Regions from separate parts of the Janthinobacterium sp. BJB301 genome, predicted to be linked through region 1. Evidence: predicted binding sites of a transcription regulator. Region 1 holds the regulator's gene; the other holds the start of a gene.

What was found. Region 1 encodes FliA, which starts transcription of late flagellar genes. Its sites were predicted from a motif close to CTAAAGTTTNNNNNNNNNNNGCCGNTA; they were not measured.
Region 2: a site for FliA is predicted at 3,332-3,358, ahead of CSQ91_RS20535 (flagellar protein FliT). Genes of this name have one in related genera too.

The regions. Positions count from the first base shown of each region.
Region 1 covers NZ_PDZJ01000002.1:354,321-360,668, reverse strand. The annotation lists gene flhA (flagellar biosynthesis protein FlhA) at 1-1,164, shown strand, start outside; gene flhF (flagellar biosynthesis protein FlhF) at 1,432-2,760, shown strand; gene CSQ91_RS14930 (MinD/ParA family ATP-binding protein) at 2,753-3,616, shown strand; gene CSQ91_RS14925 (RNA polymerase sigma factor FliA) at 3,662-4,393, shown strand; gene CSQ91_RS14920 (flagellar motor protein) at 4,375-5,121, shown strand; gene motD (flagellar motor protein MotD) at 5,127-5,915, shown strand; gene CSQ91_RS14910 (translation initiation factor Sui1) at 5,980-6,342, shown strand.
Region 2 covers NZ_PDZJ01000003.1:258,557-264,904, forward strand. The annotation lists gene CSQ91_RS20520 (CsbD family protein) at 2-187, opposite strand; gene CSQ91_RS20525 (class I SAM-dependent methyltransferase) at 362-1,006, opposite strand; gene CSQ91_RS20530 (M13 family metallopeptidase) at 1,075-3,159, opposite strand; gene CSQ91_RS20535 (flagellar protein FliT) at 3,447-3,698, shown strand; gene CSQ91_RS20540 (type IV pilus assembly protein FimV) at 4,112-5,233, opposite strand; gene fumC (class II fumarate hydratase) at 5,406-6,348, shown strand, end outside.

The DNA.
Region 1 (6,348 bases):
TTCCTGCTGCTGGCCTCGCTGCTGGCCGGTGCCGCCTTTCTGATCAGCAAGAAACGCATGCAGGAAAAAGAGGCGGCCGAAAAACCGGCCGAAGTGCCGCAAGCGACCGTGGCGCCCGAGCAGGAAGAAGCCAGCTGGCAAGACATCATGCCCGTCGATACCCTGGGCCTGGAAGTGGGCTACCGTTTGATTCCCCTGGTCGACAAGACGCAGGGTGGCGAATTGCTCAAGCGCATCAAGGGCATCCGCAAGAAATTTGCCCAGGAAGTGGGTTTCCTGGCACCGCCCGTGCATATCCGCGACAACCTGGAATTGAAGCCGTCCGCCTACCGCATCACCCTCAAGGGCGTGGAAGTGGGCGTGGGCGAAGCGTTCAACGGCCAGTTCCTGGCGATTAATCCCGGCATGGCCAGCGGCACCTTGCCGGGCCTGGCCACGAACGACCCCGCTTTCGGCTTGCCCGCCACCTGGATCGACGCGAGCTTGCGCGACCAGGCCCAATCGATGGGCTACACGGTGGTCGACGCAGGCACCGTGGTGGCCACGCACCTGAACCACCTGATCACTTCGCACGCTTCCGAGCTGCTGGGCCGCGCGGAAGTGCAATCGCTGCTCGACCACCTGGGCAAGGAGTCGCCGCGCCTGGTGGAAGACCTGGTGCCGAAGATGCTGTCCCTGTCGACCTTGCAGAAGGTGCTGCAGAACCTGCTGGCCGAGGGCGTGCACATCCGCGACATGCGCACCATCATCGAAACCCTGGCCGAGCATACGGTCAGCACGCAAGACCCGAACGACCTGACGGCGCTGGTGCGCGTGGCCCTGGGCCGCGCCATCGTGCAGCAACTGTTCCCCGGCTCGGCCGAACTGTCCGTGATGACCCTCGACAGCCGCCTGGAGCGCCTGCTGATGCAAGCGATGGGCAATGGCGGCGACGGCGCCGGCATCGAGCCGGGCCTGGCCGACACCATCGCGCACCAGGCAGGCCTGGCTGCCCAGCAACAGGAAGCGCTGGGCCTGACGCCGGTGCTGCTGGTGCCGGCGCCGCTGCGCGCCTTGCTGTCGCGTTTCCTGCGCCGCGCCTTGCCGCAGCTCAAAGTGCTGTCGCATGCGGAAGTGCCGGAAACCAAGACGATCCGCGTCACGGCGCTGGTGGGGGCACAGTAGTTGACAGCATTAGTACCGGGGTCAGACCCGCCGGGTCTGGCCCCAGCCCTTGCCTTTGGTCAAATAAATATCAATTTCCTCTCGGCAAACTGAATAACGGGTACTTTCCCGTCCTGTTCCTTCGATCGTTTCCTGCAAGCATCGCTAATAATGGAAACTGTCCGGGTGATCTGTGTCCATGTGGAAGACAGCACTCAAGCAACAGGAGTCGATGATGGTCACACAGTTCAGCCAATATTGCGCCACCCCCGCCTTGGGAGGCCGGTCATGAATGTGAAGAAATTTACGGGCGCCTCGTCGCGCGATGCGCTGCGCAAGGTGCGTGAAGCGCTGGGCCCCGATGCCGTGATCTTGTCGAACCGCCAGGCCGATGGCGTGGTGGAAATCCTCGCGCTGGCCAATGACGATGCCGCTTCGCTGGCGTCGCCGCCGGCCGCTTCCGAAATGGCCCAGCCCCGTCCCCAGTTGCAGACCCAGTTCGCCACGCCGCAGCGTCCGGCCGCCCCGGCCCAGCGCCCGGCCGCGCCACGTCCTGCCGCACCGCGCCAGGCTGCCTCCGAGCCAGTGGACATGGCCCGCATGCAGCAGATGATGGCCAGCGCGCTGGCGCACGTCAAGGAAAACGCCGCCGCCGAGATGAGCGGCATGATGAATGAAATCCGCGCCATGCGCGGCATGATGGAAACCCAGCTGGCGGAAATCTCGTGGGGTTCGACGCAGCAGCGCGAGCCGCAAAAAGCCGTCGTGCTGCGCGAAATGCTGGCCGCCGGCTTCTCGGCCAGCCTGGCGCGCTACCTGATCGACAAGCTGCCGGCCGGCCTCGATGGCGCGCAAAGCATGCGCTGGATCAAGACCGTCCTCAGCCGCAACCTGAATACGGTGGCCAATGAAGACGCCATGCTGGAGCAGGGCGGCGTGTTTGCCCTCGTGGGCCCGACCGGCGTCGGCAAGACCACCAGCACGGCCAAGCTGGCGGCCCGCTGCGTGATGCGCCACGGCCCGGAAAAACTGGCCCTGATCACCACCGATGCCTACCGTATCGGCGCGCACGAACAGCTGCGCATCTACGGCAAGATCCTCGGCGTGATGGTGCATTCCGTGAAGGACGAGGCGGACTTGCGCATCGCCCTGAAGGAATTGAAGAACAAGCATACGGTGCTGATCGATACGGTGGGCGTGAGCCAGCGCGACCAGATGGTCACGGAACAGGTGGCCATGCTGTCGGGCGCCGGCGCCGATGTGAAACGCCTGCTGTGCCTGAACTCCACGGCGACGCAGGAAACGTTGAACGAAGTGGTGCGCGCCTACCAGGGCAGTGGCCTGGCCGGCTGCATCATGACCAAGCTCGATGAAGCGGCCTCGATCGGCAACGTGCTCGACGTGGTGATCCGCCAGAAGCTGAACCTGTTTTATGTGTCGAATGGCCAGCGCGTGCCGGAAGACCTGTACCTGGCCGACCGCGGCTACCTGATCGACCGCGCCTTCAAGCTCAAGCGCGATGCGGCGGCCACGCAGTTTTCCGATGCCGAACTGCCGCTGCTGATGGCGCAGGCGGCCGCCCGCAACAATGAAGCGCGCGGGGTGCACCTTGGCTAATTTCGATTTCGACCAGGCCGAAGGCTTGCGCCGCATGCTGGCCGGCCCGCAGCCGCGCGTCATGACGTTCCTCTCGGCCACGCCGCAGGACGACAAGGGCGCCATGCTGGTCAACCTGGGCGCGTCGCTCGTCTACGGCGGCAATGACGTGCTGCTGCTCGACGCCAGCGGCGGCAGCGATGGCGTGGCGGCGCGCCTGGGACTGGCGCACGGCGCCAGCCTGCGCGACGTGGCGCGCCAGCAGTGCGGCTTGAACCAGGTCATCCACCAGGTGCCGCAAGGCTTCGGCGTGGCCAGCCTGGGTGCGCGCAACCATTTGATGGACAGCATGGACTATGCGGGCGAGGACGAACTGCGCCGGCTGGGCAAGACGTTCGAGGTGATGGCGCGCCAGAGCGGCATCGTGCTGGTCGACGGCGTCGTGGCCGACGAGGGCGATTGCTTCCCCGTGCCGCTGATGGCGTCGTCCGATATCGTCGTGCAAGTCTCGACCAGCGCCACCTCGATCAAGGCGGCGTACTGCCTGATCAAGCGCCTGAGCCAGGAGCTGGGACGCCGTCCGTTCGGCATTCTCGTCACCGGCGCTTCCGAATCCGAGGCAAAAGTGGTATACGATAATATGGCGCAGGCGGCGAGCCGCTACCTGGCCGTGAAGCTGACCTCGATGGGTTCGGTGCCTGCCGACGAGTATCTGCACCGCGCGGCGCGGCTGGGCCGCAGCGTGGTCGATGCGTTTCCGCTGGCGGGCGCGTCGGTGGCGTTTCGCGGACTGGCCGAGCGGCTGGCCCGTTCGGCGGCACCGGTGCTTGGCGGCACCTTGTACCAGACGGGGAGCCCGCACCAGTTCAGCGCCTGAATCGAACCGTAGCACCAGATAAGATGAGAAAACAATAAGCAGCCTATGTACACGGTCAAAGGGAAATCGAACAAGGACTATTTGCTGACGGAGCACATTCCGCTGGTGAAGCGTCTGGCGCACCATATGAAGGCGAAATTGCCGCCTTCGGTCGAGGTCGATGACCTGATCCAGGCCGGCATGATCGGCCTGCTCGATGCCATTAGCCGCTATGAAGAGACGCATGGCGCGCAGTTCGAGACGTATGCCGTGCTGCGCATCCGCGGCGCCATGCTCGACGAATTGCGCACCAGCGACTGGCTGCCGCGCAGCATGCGCCAGAACATGCGCAAGATCGAAGAGGCGATGAGCACCCTGCAGCAGCGCCTCGGCCATCCGCCGACGGAGTCGGAAGTGGCGAAACTGCTGAAAATGTCGCTGGCCGACTACCAGGAAATGCTGGGCGACGGCGGCGGCCACCAGCTCGTGTACTACGAAGACTTTCATGACCCGGACGGCAATGACAGCTTCCTCGACCGCCACTGCGTGGACGAGGACAGCGATCCCTTGCGTTCCCTGCTCGATACCGATTTCCGGCAATCCGTGATCGATGCCATCGACGCGCTGCCACCACGCGAGAAAATACTCATGGGCCTGTATTACGAAGAAGAGCTGAACCTGAAGGAGATCGGCGCGGTGATGGGCGTGTCGGAATCGCGCGTCTCGCAGCTGCATACCCAGGCCGTCGCGCGCCTGCGCGCAACCTTGAGGGAGCAGGCGTGGACTGGTCCAGCGTAATCGGGCTGGCGCTGGCGCTGGCGGGCCTTTTGGTCGGCCAGGCACTGGAAGGCGGCAAGATGGCCTCCCTGCTGCAGCCGGCCGCCTTTGCCATCGTTGTCATCGGCACCTTCGGCGCCGTGCTGCTGCAAACGCGGCTGCGCACCTTCGTGCGCGGCCTGGAAATGCTGCGCTGGGTGTTTTTGCCACCGGCCGACACGCGTGCCGCGCTGGCGCGCGACATCGGGCAGTGGAGCCTGACGGCGCGGCGCGACGGCCCGCTTGCGCTCGAGCGCCTGATGGAAAACACGGCCGACCGCTTCAACGCCAAGGGCTTGAGGATGATCGTCGACGGCATCGCGCCCGACAAGCTGCGCCAATTGCTCGACGTGGAAATCTCCGCCTATGAAATGGCCGAACGCCAGGCCGTCAAGGTGTGGGAATCGGCGGCCGGCTATTCGCCGACCATCGGCATCCTGGGCGCCGTGCTGGGCCTGATCCACGTGATGGAAAACCTCACCGATCCGAGCAAGCTGGGCGGCGGCATCGCCGTGGCGTTTGTCTCGACGATTTATGGCGTCGGCCTGGCCAACCTGCTGTTCCTGCCGGTGGCGAATAAACTCAAGGCCATCGTTTCGCGCCGCGTGGTGCAATATGAAATCACGGCCGCCGTGCTGTACGACATCGCCACGGGCGACCATACGCGCATCATCGAAGAGCGCGTTTCCAGCCTGCTGCACGAGCACTGACCATGATGCGGCGCGCGCGCAGGAAGTATGACGAGGAACCGGACAACCAGGACCGCTGGCTGATCTCGTACGCCGACTTCATCACCCTGCTGTTCGCCTTCTTCGTTGTCATGTACGCGATTTCGCAAGTTAACGAAGGCAAATACCGCGTCTTCCAGAATGCCATCGGCCAGGCCTTCAGCCTGGAAAAGGGCGCGCCGCCCATCATCATGGAAGCGCCGCAAGCCATTCCGCTGCCGAACCCGGCCCTGAAACGCCGCACGGAAGCCATCCGCCGCGAGCGCGAACACATGACGCGCCTGGCGCAGGACCTGACCTCCACCCTGGCGCCGCTGGTGAAGGAAGGCAAGGTGCGGGTCACGCAGACGAGCCGCGGCGTGAGCGTGGAAATCAATGCCAGCGTGCTGTTCGACCCGGGCGCGGCGCGCCTGACGGTGGAATCGGACCAGGCCCTGCGCGCCGTCGCCGTGCTGCTCAAGGACGATACGCACGACGTGCAGGTGGAAGGGCATACGGACGTGCAGCCGATCAGTAATTCCAACTTTGCCTCGAACTGGGAATTGTCGGCCGCGCGCGCCAGCGCCGTGGTGCGCCTGTTCATCGCCAGCGGCGTCAAGGCGTCGCGCCTGACGGCCGTCGGCCACGCCGACAACATCCCCGTGGCGCCGAACGAAACGCCGGAAGGGCGCGCGCGCAACCGCCGGGTCGCCGTGACGATTTTGTCGGGCATTCCCGAAACGGTGACGGAAGTGCCGACGGCGCCGGTGGCGCCTGCGCCTGCGCCGGCCAACTGACGCTCGTCAACTGCGGGCTGCCGCTTGGTACAATCGCGCTTTCTTCCTCTTTTATCGTTCCCTCATGAAAAGCAGCTCCCAGGGCGGTCTCGTCTATTCCACCGAAACGGGCCGCATGTGCCCCGCCTGCCGCCAGCCGCTGGCGCAATGCGCATGCAAGGCGCAAGCCAAGGCGGCGCCCGCGGGCGATGGCGTGGTGCGCGTCTCGCGCCAGACCAAGGGCCGTGGCGGCAAGAGCGTCACCGTGGTCAAGGGTTTGCCGCTGGACGCCATGGCGCTGGCCCTGCTGGGCAAGCAGTTGCGCACGCAGTGCGGCTCGGGCGGCACGGTCAAGGATGGCGTGATCGAGGTGCAGGGCGACCATGTCGACACCATCCTGGCCGCGCTGGTCAAACTGGGCCACCAGCCGAAAAAGGCCGGCGGCTGAGCGTGC
Region 2 (6,348 bases), on a different contig from region 1:
CTTAAGGTTTGCGCGTGACGGTCTCGACCGCATCCTTGACGTCGCCAACCTTCTTCTGCACTTTGCCTTCGACCTGGTTTGCCAGGCCCTTGGCTTGCTGTTCTTCGCTGCCGACGACTTTGCCAGCGGCTTCCTGGATTTTACCGCCGACTTCCTTCAGTTTACCTTCGACTTGATCTTTGTTCATGATGGATCCTCACTGTAGTTGGTACATCTGTTGTCCGGCCCCGAAGGGCCGGTACTGCGGCTCACACGCTGTTGCAAACTGCTTGCTGCGTGTCGATGTGTCCATACTACGGGGTGGGGGATCAATGCTCTGTACGGTTCCTAACACATGCTCAATTTGCGCCAATATCGGCGATCACACGGGCTTGCGCCACACGGTGGCCAGCCACGGCTGCTGGTCGCGCGGCAAGCCGGGCGGGCGGTAGTACTGCTCGACCAAGGTAAAACCGGCCGCCTGCACGTAGGCGTCCCACGTCGCTTCGTCGTGATAGCTGCCATAGCGCGCGCCATTCCAGCCTTCCTGGTTCTGCCCGCGCGGGTTCGAGCTGAACAGCACGCCACCGGGCTTCAGGCACGCGTACAAAGCGCGCAGCACGCCGGGCAAGGCGGCGCTGGGCACGTGGAACAGCACGGCATTGGCGAACACGCCGTCGAAGTGCGCGGCGGGCAGATCGAGGTCGATGAAATCCTGCTGCCATACGGTGCAGCCGCTGTAGGCGCGCGCCATCTCGACGAAGCGGGGACAGCCATCGACGCCGGCGGCATGGTGGCCCATGGCCGTGAACGCTTTCAGATCGCGGCCAGGGCCGCAGCCCAGGTCGAGAATATCCAGGGGCGCCGGCTTGCCGATGGCCCCCAGCAGCGCGGCGATGTTCTGGCTGACGTCGTGGTCGCGCGTGCCTTCGAAAAACTGCTCGGCGCTGGCGTCGTAATGAGCCAGGGTGCGCCCGGTGATGGCGTGGATGGGGTCTTGCGGGTCTTGCGGCGGGGTTGGCTTCATGGCGGTCCTGTCTATATGTGCCACCATTTTACGGTGCCAGCGCACTGCGCGCTGGCACCGCTTTATAACTACCAGACGCGCACGCGCTGTTCCGGCGCCAGGTACAGCTGCTGCCCCGGCTGGACGTCGAAGGCCGGGTACCAGGCGTCGAGGTTGCGCACGGTGGCGGCCCGGTATTGCGCCGGCGCATGGCCATCCGTGAGGATCTGCTGGCGCGCCGCCGCTTCGCGCGCCTTGCTGCGCCAGCTGACGCCATAACCCGTGAAGAAATCGCGGTCCGCATCCGCCTGCGCCGGCTTGCCCTGCTGCGACAAGCTGAACGCGTCATGCGCGGCCGCCACGCCGGCCAGGTCGGCCAGGTTTTCGCTCAGGGTCAGCTGGCCATTCACGGCCAGGTCGGGAAACGGCTTGTAGGCCGCGAACTGCGCCACCAATTGCTTGGATGCCGACTGGAAGTGCGCCAGGTCGGCCGGCGTCCACCAGTCGCGCAGCTTGCCCTGGGCGTCGAACTGGGCGCCCTGGTCATCGAAGCTGTGGCTGATCTCGTGGCCGATGGTGGCGCCGATGCCGCCATAGTTGGCCGCATCGGATGCCTGCGGGTCGAAAAATGGCGGCTGCAGGATGGCGGCCGGAAAGTTCAGCGCATTTTGCAGCGGCAGGTTGACGGCATTGACCAGCTGTGCCGGCATGGCCCAGGCCTTGCGGTCAGGCGACTGGCCCAGCTTGGCCAGCTCCTGCCGGTAGTGGAACTGTTCCGCCCGCTGCACATTGCCCAGCGCATCGCCGCGCACCACGCGCAAGCCCGCATAGTTGTCCCAGCGTTCCGGATAGCCGACGCCCACGTACAGGGTCTTGAGTTTTTCCTGCGCCTGCTCCTTGGTGGCCGGCGCCATCCAGTCCAGCTTGTCGATGCGACGCGAGAAGGCGGCGACGATATTCGTCACCATGTCCTGTACGCGGGCTTTCGATTCCGGCGGGAAATAACGTTCCACGTACAGCTTGCCGACGGCGTCGCTCAGGGCCGCGTTGGTTGCCGCCAGCGCGCGCTTGCTGCGCGGCGACTGCTGCGGCGTGCCGCTCAGGGCACTGCCGTAGAAGGCGAAGCGCTGGTCGGCGGCGGCCTTCGGCAAGGTCGTGCTGAAATGGTTGATCGCGTGGAAGGCGAGGAAATCCTTCCACGTGGCCAGCGGCACGCTCGCCACCAGCGCCGCGCTGCCCGTCATGGCCGTCGGATGCCAGACGATGAAGTCCGTCTGCCTGCCCAGGCCCGCCGCCTGGAAGAAGGCCTTCCAGTCCAGGCCAGGCGCCTTGCTGGCGAAGTCGGCTGCACGCCACGCATTATTGCCCTTGGCGACATCGGCCGAATCTTCGCGGCTGGCGTGGCTGGCGGCAATTTGCTGTTCCAGCGCAAACACGCGCGCGGCGCGGGCCGGCGCATCGCGGTAGCCGGCCTGCTTGAGCATGGCGGCGATATGCGCCTGGTAGCCCGCGCGCAAGCCCTGCATGCGGGCGCTTTCCCCCTGGTAGAACGCGCGGTCGGGCAAGCCCAGCCCGCCCTGCAGCAGATAGGCCACGTTGCGCGTGGTGTCGTTCAAGTCTTGCGCCACCCACAGGCCGAACAGGTTTTCCGTATAAAAATTGGTGGCATTGAGCGGATCGACATCGGCGCGCAAGCTCTCGCCCAGCGCGCGGGCCAGCCCTGCCTGGTCGCGTATGCCATCGATCTTCTTCAGCAGCGGCTTGATCGGCGCCCAGCCTTGCGCTTCGATAGCTGACTCATCCATCCAGGAACGGTAGAAATCGCTGACCTGGCGCGCCGATGCATCCGCCTGCGGCGCCGCCGCCAGGCCTTCGACGAGGGCGATGATGCGCTCGTTGGTCGCATTGGCGAGGATGGCGAACGAACCCCAGCTGCTGCGGTCGGCGGGAATCTCCGTGCCGCGCAGCCAGTCGCCATTCACGTAATCGTAGAAATCGTCGCCGGGCAAGACAGCCGTGGGTGCCGCCATCGCGGCGGCAGGACTGGCGGCCGCTTCCTGGCCATGCGCGTGGACGACACCCCCGGCCAGGGCGATGCCGGACAGGGCCAGCGCCATGACGCGCTTGCGCCAGGAAGCAGGGAAAGAGGAAGCGGCAGCAGTGACAACGCGCATGGTGATCCTTTCAGGCAAAGTAACGACAGTAGTATGCAAAATCATAACGCGTTTTGAAGCGCCGCAACACATTCCCCTGTCACCACGACGCCAGCAGGCATGCGGCTTGGGAGGCGATTCCGGCGGCAGGTAAGCAATCATCTAAATTATTTTCATTTTTTTCAAAAACACCCTCAAGTTCCCGTTGCAGCTGCCGTTAATCTAGACAAGCGGTAATCCATTCACTAGTTACGGGTGTGCTCATGACCTCCAACGACGTTCTCTCGATGTATGAAAATATTGCAGGAATGACCAATAAAATGGTCGTGGCCGCACGTTCGAGCGACTGGGATGGCTTGGATACCCTGGAAAACCAGTGCGCCAGCGCCGCCAGCGCGACCATGACAGGCAAGGTACCCGCCCTGGCCGGCGCCTCGCGCCTGCGCAAGATCGACTTGCTCAAGCAAATCCTGGCAAATGACCGCGAAATCCGCAGCATCACGGAACCGTGGATGACGCAGCTGCCGAGCGCCATGCCAGGTTCGCGCGCCCGCATGTAAGAAACTTGCCGCACCAGAAACGACAAAAGCACCTGCGGGTGCTTTTTTTGCGTCTGCCTCCGTACCAGGGAGCGCGCCATCTGCGGCACCGGGCAAGGAGGGGGAATTTGGAAGGCGAGCCCCAGGTATCTCCTGGCGTCGCCTCGCTGCCGGTTGCATCCGGCGTTCGCGAGCACATCGTCGGCATCGCAAACCGCTTCCAGACCCAGGCGTTTATGCAACGCTACACCTGTTTGCCGCGCCACACTATCGTTGGTGACTGCGCCAGGCTGGGGCTGTTTTATCGTAGAGCAAGTCCACTGAATTAATCATATCACCATCTTTAAGAAATAAGCAACGCGATTGGCAAGCGTTTCCATGTATTTTTTCAATATCTTTTTTTATATCAAATTGTCGTGCCGCCTTGCATCGCGTTAACGCGAGAACGGCTCCGGTTCCGGCTCGGCCCCTACCCCGCCTTCCACCGCTTCCGTCAGCACGGGCACATCCTTCTTTTTGCGGCTGAAGGGCTTGCGCAGCAAGACCCAGTATTTCGACGGCGCGCCCGGCCCGGCCGCCTGCTTGCGCTTGCGCGCGACATACACGATGACCGCCGTCAGCAACAGGAAGGCCAGAGTGCCGATGCCGAGCCACAGCAAGCCATTGCCACCCGCCGCCTTCTCGCCCGCTGGCGGCACCAGGGGCTTGGGCTTGGCATGCGGCACCCGCGCCTCGGCCGGCGCGGCAGCAGGCGCAGCGACGGCGGCAGCGGTGGCAGGCTGAGCCAGCGCCTTTTGCAAGGCGCCGAGCTTGCCTTCCAATTCGCCGAGCTTCTCATTCAAAGCCGCGTTTTTCTCATCCAGCGCCACGCACGCTTGCGCCTGCTCCACATTGGCCTGCGGCGCGCAGGCGGCGACGGGCGCCGTCGCGCGGCGCAACGGCGCCGGACGCAGCGCGGGTACAGCCGGCGCGGGCGCGGCGGGCGGCGGCACGAACACGCGCGCCGGGCGCACGAGGCCCTCGGCGCGCGCGCGGGCCGCCAGCGCGGCGGCATCGGGTGACGGCGCGCCGGCCGCAGCCCGTGGCAACGGTGCGGATACGGGCGCAGGCAACGGAATCGCGGGCCGGACTGGCGCACTGACGGCAGCCGCAGGCGGGGCCGCCGTCAGCCACACGGTACCCAGGCGCACGACGGCGCCATTGCCACTGCCCAACAACAAATACAGATGCACATGACCCGCCTGGATCGCTTGCCGGGTACTCACGCGCACATAGTGGCGCCCGCCGCGTTCCAGCGGACTGATCGTCAATGTTTGCAGGGCCGGATCCATGCCGATGCCCCCGCCGCGGTACACATCGGGCGAAGCCAGGCGCACGGCCACGCCATTGGCTTCCTCGGGCGCCAGGGCTGTCAGTTCGATTTCAGCCAGCAGCGGCTGGCCCACATGCGACAGCACCGCCATCTCGCCCAGTTCGGCCGCCATGACGGGTGGCAAGGCCAGGCTGGCGGCGGCGCACGCGATCAGGGACCAACGGGGAAGGCTGCTGCTCTGCATGGACTGATCACTTTGATAACAGGATAAATAAGGGGAACTCGCCTGTCTTTAACGGCAGGAAAACGCAAAAATATAGATAGGCCAGGGTAAAAATGATGCATTACAGCATCATCCTGTGCCTTTTTTGCGCCTGGAGTACACTCGATCCACCTCTATCGATGAAAGGGATGTCATGAGTAGCAGAATCGAACGCGACAGTTTCGGCCCGATCGACGTACCCGCCGACCGGCTGTGGGGAGCGCAAACGCAGCGCTCGCTCGAGCACTTCCACATTTCCACGGAAAAGATGCCGCCCGAACTGATCGCCGCCTTGGCCACCGTCAAGCGCGCGGCCGCCCACGTCAACCTGGACTTGGGATTACTAGATGGCAAGAAAGCCGTGGCCATCACGCAGGCGGCCGACGAAGTACTGGCCGGCAAGCACGACGCGGAATTCCCTCTGGCCGTCTGGCAGACGGGCTCTGGCACGCAAAGCAATATGAACATGAACGAAGTGCTGGCCAACCGCGGTTCCGAGCTGATCGGCGGCTTGCGGGGCGCCGAGCGCCTGCTGCACCCGAACGACGACGTCAACCTGGGCCAGTCCTCGAACGATATCTTTCCGACCGCCATCCACGTGGCCGCCGCCCTGGCCGTTGCCAACACGGTCTTGCCGCCGCTGCGCCAGCTGCGCGCCACCCTGGATGCGAAAGCCACGGAATTTGCCGACATCGTCAAGATCGGCCGCACCCATTTGCAGGATGCGACGCCGCTGACCCTGGGCCAGGAATTTTCCGGCTACGTGGCGCAACTGGACTTTGCCGAGCACATCATCACGGCAGCGTTGCCGCCGCTGCTGCAACTGGCCGCCGGCGGCACGGCCGTGGGCACGGGCTTGAATGCCCACGTGGAATTTGCCGGCCGCATCGCGGCCGAGCTGGCGCGCCTGACGGGCCAGCCGTTCGAGACGGCCAGCAACAAGTTCGCCGCCCTGGCCGCCCACGACGCCCTGGTCGCCGCCCATGGCGCGCTGAAAACCCTGGCCACGGCCCTGATGAAAATCGCCAACGACGTGCGCTGGATGGCCTCCGGTCCCCGTTCCGGCCTGGGCGAAATCACCATCCCTGAAAATGAGC